2 regions of the Catenuloplanes atrovinosus genome follow, and region 2 is predicted to be linked to the other one. Evidence: riboswitches for the same ligand, from Rfam matches in the RefSeq annotation. Region 2 holds a riboswitch; the other holds the start of a gene.
The links. A riboswitch is a leader RNA that binds a small molecule or an ion and turns the genes downstream of it on or off. The one in region 2 is predicted to bind cyclic di-AMP.
Positions count from the first base shown of each region.

Region 1: another riboswitch for cyclic di-AMP. It lies ahead of J2S41_RS31825 (coiled-coil domain-containing protein); the one in region 2 lies ahead of J2S41_RS27870 (C40 family peptidase).

Region 1 is NZ_JAVDYB010000001.1:7,143,943-7,148,148, forward strand. It holds gene J2S41_RS31820 (glycosyl hydrolase) at 1-540, shown strand, start outside; gene J2S41_RS31825 (coiled-coil domain-containing protein) at 582-1,577, opposite strand; cyclic di-AMP (ydaO/yuaA leader) riboswitch at 1,580-1,710, opposite strand; gene J2S41_RS31830 (glycoside hydrolase family 65 protein) at 1,928-4,206, opposite strand, start outside.
Region 2 is NZ_JAVDYB010000001.1:6,302,143-6,306,348, forward strand. It holds gene J2S41_RS27860 (helix-turn-helix domain-containing protein) at 1-804, shown strand, start outside; gene J2S41_RS27865 (DUF6232 family protein) at 982-1,437, opposite strand; cyclic di-AMP (ydaO/yuaA leader) riboswitch at 2,221-2,365, shown strand; gene J2S41_RS27870 (C40 family peptidase) at 2,374-3,402, shown strand; gene J2S41_RS27875 (DUF6642 family protein) at 3,450-4,070, opposite strand.

The DNA.
Region 1 (4,206 bases), 840 kb from region 2:
CGCGCCGCGACCGGTGGCACGTACACCGCGACGCTGGACGACGGGCGGACCGTGAGCCGGACGATCCCGGCGGTGCCGGCGCCGATCCCGCTCACCCGGTGGACGCTGCGGGTGGCGGACTGGCGGCCGGGGTCCAGTGCGACCGAGACGCTCTCCGTGACGCACACGGTGGAGCTGGACGGGCTGCGGCCGTGGACAGAGCTCCCGGGGCTGGCGGACGTGTCCGGCGTCGGGCGGTACACGGCCGTGGTGGACGTGCCGGCGTGCGCCGGGGCGTACCTCGGCCTGGGCGAGGTCTTCGACACCGCCCGGGTGACCGTGAACGGGCGCGCGGTGCCGGTGAGCCCGCTGAACCCGGTGGCGGACGTGGGGCCGTACCTGCACGAGGGCCGGAACACGATCGAGGTGGAGGTGGCGACCACGCTGAACAACCGGCTGCGGGTCGCCGATCCGGCGGTCTACGGCGTGGCGCCGCGCCAGGCCTACGGGCTGACCGGGCCGGTCACGCTGATTCCGTACGGCGAGGTGCGGGTCTGGTGACGAAGGAGCCCGCGGCGCGTGCCGCGGGCTCCTTCGTCACGTCAGATGACGGATAGATGCACGTGGTTCGTATGGTCACCGGACGGGGTGCCGCCGCCCGCGTACGACTGCCAGCCGCTCGACGGTAGCCAGATCCGGCTGTACCAGATCACGTAGAGCACGCCGAGCCGGTCCGCGTTCTTGATGTAGAAGTTGGCCAGGTTGTCGCCGTAGGCCTTGTCCGCACCGAACGCGACGCCGCCGAAGCCGCTCGCCTGCGCCGACCAGTCGCAGGCCCGGCCGCGCGGATGCTCACCACCGTCCTCGGCGCTGCGATAGCAGGAGACGAAGTGGTTGAAGCCGGCCGACTTGGTCTGCTGGTAGGCGTGCAGCAGGCGGGGGGTGATGCAGCCGCCGGTCGTGGGGTCGTCCACGGTGCAGCTCTCGGCCGGGAACGAGCCGTCCGCGCCGCGCTCGGTCGCGACCGCGACCGCCGCGGAGCCGCTGCCGGACTGCACGTTCGCCGCGGCGCCGCCGCCCGCGGCCTTCAGCGCGTTCTCCGCCTGCTTCTTCCGCTTGTCCATGGTCTCGACCTGCTTCTTCTGCTCACCGATCTCAGCCTCGATGGCAGACTTCGCACGGGTGGCCTCGTCCTTGGCCTCGACCAGGTTCTGTACCTGCTTCTCCTGGTTGATCGTCATGGTCTCGAGCAACGTCGCACGGTCCATGAAACCGTTGCCCTCGGAGACGTTCAGCATCGCGACCATGGGGGCGAGGCGACCGTTGCGGTAGGTCCGGCCGGCCAGCTCGCCCACCGTCTCCTCGCGCTTCTTGAGGTCGGCCTCGATGGTCTTGAGCTCCTCGGTCAGCTCCTTCTGGCGCTTCTCCGAGGCGGCGAGCTTGTTCTTCGCCTCGATGTAGCCCTTGCTGGCCGCGTCGAGCTGCTTCCTGAGCTGTTCCGTGCCGCCCTCGTCGATCGCGTAGGCGGGCGCTGCGAACGCTGCGGTGGCAACGCTCGCCAGCAGCACGGCGAGTGCCGCTATTCGCCGTAGGCGCATCATGTTCCTCTCCTCAACCGCCGGCCGGGTTAGCTGACGGGTTCGGGATGGGAACGACACCCCTACCGCTGGCGCGGATTCACCCCACGAACGTGGTTCCCCGACTCGCTGAGCGATTTGGCGGTGGTCGCCACGGGCACCGGGCGCGCCCGCCGATGACGACCGGCGGCAAGACTACCCAGTCGCTGCTAGGACGACCGCTCTAGATCCGGAAACTTAAGAATTCCCTATAGTGACGCAAAGTGCCCGCTCAATAACAGGAAACCATAGAGACACATCGACACGGTATGCGAAAAGGCCGCCCCGGATAATCGGGGCGACCTTTCCTATACTAATTGTCGAACAGTCAATTACAGAGAGCTTGCACGACGGGCCGGTGCGCGGCCCGCGGGCTGGTGCGGCTCCGGCCCCACGTGGGTCCGCTCCGGGATTCCCATCGTCACCGGCTTGTCCGCCGACACCGTCACCAGCTCGCCGTGGTGCACAAGTGTGATGCTCTTCTCACCGGTGCCGTTACGCAGCGAATAGGTGACCTCGTCGCTGCGTACATCCACCCGCAGCCGCAGCCCGCGCCAGAGCAACGCGAACTCCATCCGGGTGATCCGCTCCGGCAGCCGCGGGTTGAACGACAGCTGGCCGCCGTGGTCCCGCATGCCGCCGAGGCCCATCACCAGCGAGATCCACGAGCCGCCGAGCGACGCCACGTGCAGGCCCTCGCGCGCGTTGTTGTGCAGGTCGTGCAGGTCCATCAGCGCGGCCTCGCCCAGGTAGTCGTGGGCGAGCTCCAGGTGGCCGGTCTCCGCCGCCAGCACCGCCTGGGTGCACGCGGACAGCGACGAGTCGCGGACCGTCCGGGCCTCGTAGTAGGCGAAGTTGCGCGCCTTCTCCTCGTCGCTGAACGCGTCGCCGCGCCACAGCATCGCGAGGACCAGGTCGGCCTGCTTCACCACCTGCTTGCGGTACAGGTCGAAGTACGGGTAGTTGAGCAGCAGCGGGTAGTTCTCCTGCGGCGTGCCCTCGAAGTCCCACTCCTGCAGCCGGGTGAAGCCCTCCGACTGCTGGTGCACGCCCAGTTCGTGGTCGTACGGCAGGTGCACGGCCGCGCCCGCGTCCCGCCAGCCGGCGATCTCCTCGTCGTCGACGCCGGCCGCCCGGGCCTTGTCCGGGTACTTCAGCGCCACGTCCGCCGCGGCGTAGAGGTTCAGCTGCGCCATCAGGTTGGTGTAGATGTTGTCGTCGACCACGGCCGTGTACTCGTCCGGGCCGGTCACGCCGTCGATGTGGAAGCGGCCGTGCCGGTCGTGGTGGCCGAGCGAACGCCACAGCCGGGCCGTCTCGATCAGCAGGTCGAAGCCGTAGTCGTGCTCGAAGTCCTCGTCACCGGTGGCGAGCACGTAACGCCGGGCCGCGTCCGCGATGTCCGCCGCGATGTGGAACGCGGCGGTGCCGGCCGGCCAGTACGCGGAGCACTCGTGCCCGCGGATGGTCCGCCACGGGAACGCGGCACCGCGCAGGCCGAGCGTCTCGGCCCGCTCCTTGGCCAGGTCGAGGGTGGCGTGCCGCCAGCGCAGCACGTCCTTGGCCGCGTCCGGCTGCGTGTACGTGAGCACCGGCAGCACGAACGTCTCCGAGTCCCAGAACGTGTGGCCGTCGTACCCGGGGCCGGTGAGCCCCTTCGACGCGATCGGCCGCATCTCCGCCCGGGCGCCGGCCTGCAGCACGTGGAACAGCGCGAAGCGCACCGCCTGCTGCACCTCCGGGTCGCCCTCGACCTTGACGTCCGAGTGGTCCCAGAACGCGTCGAGGTACTCCCGCTGCGCCGCGACCAGCCCGTCCCAGCCGGTGAGCCGGGCGCTGGCCAGCGCGGCGCCGACCTGGTCCCGCAGCGCGGGCACCGAGCGGCGCGACGACCAGCCGTACGCGATGAACTTGACGATCCGCAGCTTCTGACCCGGCTCGAGCATGCAGGCGACCGTGGTGCGCAGCCAGTCCGGGTTGCCCTCGGTCTTGACCATGTGGCGGCCCTCGGTCTCCACCACGTGCTCCATCGCGGCGGCCATCCGCAGCTTGCTCGTCTTGGTGCTGTGGATCAGCAGCCCGCCCAGTTCCTGGGTGAGCTCCTCCTCCGCCAGCAGCGGCGACTCCAGCAGCGCCGCGACCCGGGGGTCGCGCTTGGTGGGCGGCAACTGCTCGTTCGCCACCAGCTCGGACTGCACGATCACCCGGGCCGGGCCGTTGACCGGCTCGACCTCGTAGGCGATCGCGGCGATCGCGCGCTGGGTGAACGACACCAGCCGGGTCGAGCGCACCCGCACCGACCGGCCGGCCGGCGAGACCCACTCGACCTCGCGCTCCAGCGTCCCGGCCCGCATGTCCAGCACGCGCTCGTGGGAGACCAGGTCGCCGTACCGGACGTCGAACGGCTCGTCGTCGACGAGCAGCCGGATCGGCTTGCCGTTCGTCACGTTCACGATCGTCTGCCCGGACTCCGGGAAGCCGTAGCCGGCCTCCGCGTAGGGCAGCGGCCGGAGCTCGTAGAAGGAGTTCAGGTACGTGCCCGGCAGACCGTGCGGCTCGCCCTCGTCCAGGTTGGCCCGGAGGCCGATGTGGCCGTTGGAGAGCGCGAACA
Region 2 (4,206 bases):
GCGCTGAAGGCGGCCCGGGAGGCGGCCGGCAAGACCCGCGCCGAGGTGGCGGCCGCCATGGACTGGTCGCTGTCGAAGGTGATTCGCATCGAGGCCGGCACCGTCGGCATTTCCACGATCGACGCCCGCGCGCTGACCGGGCTGTACGGCATCACCGAGCCCGACCGGGTGGAGGAGATCCTCGGCCTGGCCCGCAACTCGCGCCTGCGCACCTGGTGGTCGACGCTGCGCGACCGGGTCAACCCGTCCTACTACGCCTACATCGGGCTGGAGGACGAGAGCGTGGAGGTGCTTTACTTCGCCCCGACCACGCTGCCCACGCTGTTGCAGACCCGCGGCTTCGCGGCCGGCGGCGCGCCGGTGCGGCCGATGGACGAGGACGACCGGGACACCCGGATCAACGTGCGGCTCCGGCGCCAGGAGGAGATCCTCAACAAGAGGCGCCCGCCCCGGATCACCGCGATCATCGACGAGGCCGTGCTGCACCGGATCGCGCACGCGCCGAAGCGGGCGCCGGAGCAGCTCACCCACCTGGTCTCGCTGAGCGCGTCGCCGCACATCACGATCCAGGTGCTGCCGTTCAGCGCGGGCCCGCCGCCGGTGGTGGCGCCGTTCGCGATCCTGCAGTTCCCGGACCCGGAGGACGCGGACGTCATGTTCGTGGAGAACGCGGTCACCGACGAGGTCATCGACCGCCCCGAGGAGGTCCGGCCGTACCTCGACGTCTTCCGCGAGTTGCGGGACAAGGCGCTGGACCCGGCGGAGTCACTGGCGATGATCAAGGAAATCGTCGGCGGCGAATGACGAAGCGCCTTTCCGGCCGGAACCGCCAAAGGCGCCATGGTCATGGGCGCGCCCGGGGAAGCGCGCCCATGATCTCCCAATGTGGTCCGTGAACCAGCGGGCTATCTGAAGGGGTCGTGTCGTGCCGCCACACCCCGGTCCGGAATTGTCACTCGGGCACGGACATCGTGCTTCGACTCACATGCTGTACGGGTCGATCGACGACACCGGCGCCCGGACGGCACCGAGCTTCGCGACCTCCTGTGCGCGCACCAGTGCGCGGGAGATCTGGCCGTACTGCCTCTCGTTGTCGCTGACGAACAGCCGGACCGTCATGCCGTGGTAATCGCCCCAGAGTTCCCAGACGCGCGGCCGGGTGCGATTGCCGACCACGCCGAGCAGCATCGGCACCAGCGCCGCCGCGCCGAGCACGACGTAGGTGGCCGGGCCGAGCCCCTGGAGACCGTTGCCGAAGCTGAGTGCCGCGAAGACCGCCAGCAGGCTCACCCCTGAGGCGGCCACCGCACGCACCGTGAGCCGGTCGAATGGGCCTCGCACGGTGCGCAGCCCTGCCAGCTCGCTGGTCGGCCAGCGCCGGCCGCCGACCTCGAAGTACTCGGGGGTGACGATGACGTCGGCCGTCTCGAACGCCACCCGGGTGCTCGGCGCGGCACCGGGAGATACGTAGCGACGGGTTGAACGCGGCGAGTAACGAGCGCTATTCTCCATCGGAGTCCTCCTGCGGCTCTTTAGGAGTTGGTCTGTTGTTTACGGCGATCGCGGGTGGTGTTTCCGGTTGCCGCCGGTCACCACCCCGCGTCCGCCGCGGTGGCTTTCCCCGCCCCCGGGGAAAGACGATCTCCGGAGTCCTGTGGCGTGGACTCCGAGGATCACGTGATGCGTTAGCGCGCGCTGCGGGAAAATCGCCTGGGCTCCCGTGCCGAGAAGCGTCTCCCTTGCGGGAGAACCCTGAGACCTCCCCAATGGCCATACTCCCAACCGCACGCCACTAATGGGAAGGGGGCAATCTGCCACCTGGCAGATTTCCACCCGTCAGGGCTGCGCGGCAGACGATTTCCTGTGGCGTTTATACGCATTTGCCCGAGAAGTGGAACGGGAAGCGTCCGCAAGAACTCGCAAATTGCGTATTCCGCGCGTTCATCACCGCCGCCGCATCGATCAATTACTCCAAGAAGGCATTCCTTTACTCTCCGCTATCACGAAATTTGCCCCATTCTCGGCGAAAGCCCACAGATGACCGCCGTCACCCTTTCGATACTCCGATTTGGTCGTTACCGTGGGTGGGCCGGACCTGGTCCGCAGTCACTCCCCCCGGAATGACGCCAGCCCGGCGCCGCCGAATCGCCCGGCCTCGGCCGGCGGTGCACCCCCGCACCGTCCGGAATCGAGCCCGCCGATCGCCGGTCCTGCCGGGCCCACCCGGCGTGGCCCTCGAGCGGTGTTGCGGCGAACCGGGGACCCATCAGAGTCCCATCCGGGGTGAATCCGTGCGCACGCGCGGTAGGGCGTCCTTCTGGCCCGAATCCGTCAGCTAACCCGGTAGGCGGCAGGGAAGAAGGGTCCACCCCGTTGTCAGCTTCGCGTGCGATCCTGCGCGCCACCGTGCTGGCGGCCATCGCGGTCGGCGTTCTCGCGCCGGCCACCGCCGTCCACGCCGAGCCGTCCAGCGCCGACCTCACCAAGCAGATCGACAAGGCTTCCCACGAGCTGGAAGTCGTGATCGAGTCCTACAACAAGCTCAATGAGGAGCTGAAGGCCACCCAGGCCGCCGCGAAGCAGCTCAGCGACAAGACCGCCGCGCTCGAGGAGCAGGTCAAGGAGGCGAGCACCTCCGTCGGCCAGCTCGCCAATCGGGCCTACAAGTCCGGCCGCTTCGGCGAGGCGAACACGTTGCTCACGCTCACCGACAGCCAGGACCTGGTCGCCGGCCTCAGCGTGCTCGAGCAGCTCGCCGAGACGCGCAACGACGAGGTCGCCGTCTACACCGCCACCGAGGCGCAGTACGCCGAGGAGAAGGCCAAGCTCGACGCCGCCGAGAAGAAGCAGAAGGCGCAGCGGGACGAGGCCGCCAAGCGCCGGGCCGGCATCGAGGGCGAGCTGAAGAACCTGTACTCGCTGCGCAAGGCCGCGTACGGGCGGGAGCAGGAGGAGGCGGCCGCGCGGACGCCGGTGAACAACGGCGGCAACAACGGCGGCGGTGGCAGCAACGGCGGTGGTGGCAACAACGGTGGCGGCGCCGTCCCGAGCGCGCCCGCCGGGTCGAGCAGCGTGGTCCAGTTCGCCTACGCGCAGCTCGGCAAGCCGTACATCTACGGCTCCGCGGGCCCGAACGGATTCGACTGCTCCGGCCTGGTGAAGGCGGCGTGGGCGACGGCCGGCAAGTCGCTGCCGCACAACGCGGCCATGCAGTGGAACGTGGTGGCGCACATACCCGCCTCCGCGGTGAAGCCGGGCGACATGGTCTTCTACCGCGATCTGGCGCACGTCGCGATCGCCATCGGCGGCGGCAAGGTGATCCACGCGCCCCGGCCGGGCGAGGTGCTCACCATCGCACCGATCAACATGATGCCGCCGTACGGCTACGGCCGGGTCAGATAGGCGGCACGGCGCGAAAGGGCGGGTACCCCACGGGTGCCCGCCCTTTCTCACACCGCGGTGGCCTGCACCGGCACCCGCCCGCGCGTGCCCGGCCGCCAGGTGCGCCCGTTCGCGTAGACGATCCGGAAACCCAGGTAGGCGGCCAGCTCCCGCCACGGCCCGGAGCCCATCCGCTTCTCCGCCGCGTTCACCATCGCGCCGTTGGCCAGCACGTCCAGCAGTACGGTCTCGAACGCGGCCGAGTCCACCCAGTCGACCTCGCGGGTGTAGCCGCACACCATCGCGGCGCCGGAGACGTCCAGGAAGTCCAGCAGCGTGGCGTCCGAGGCCTTCAGCACGGAGCAGGACCCGAAGTAGAGGCGCTTGTCCTGGCAGCGCCCGGCCAGTTGCTCCGCCACGTCGTCCAGCTCGACCGCGGCCTTGTCGGTCAGGCACAGCCGGCCCGGCTCGCCGTGCATGGCGAAGAACCCCACGCGGTAGTCGCTGTACTGCTTCAGCAGCCACCGGTCGAGGAAGTAGCTCAGCTCCTCGGGGGTGGCCACGTCACGGTAGATGAACCGAATCCGGCGCAGGCGCTCCAGCAGTTCCAGCGTGGGGATGACGGAGCCTCGCTCGTAGAGGTCCCGGTGCCACTGACCCTCCACGCAGAAGATGCCGCCGCGCGCCACATCGCCTCCCCCGAGCTGTGGTTTCCCGTACCCCGCAGGCGACCCTACCCATCCCGCGCCGCCCTGCCCATCGCTGACGCGGTGGCCATCGCGACGCGACGCGGCCGCAGTGACGAACGCAACGGCCGGCCCCGGG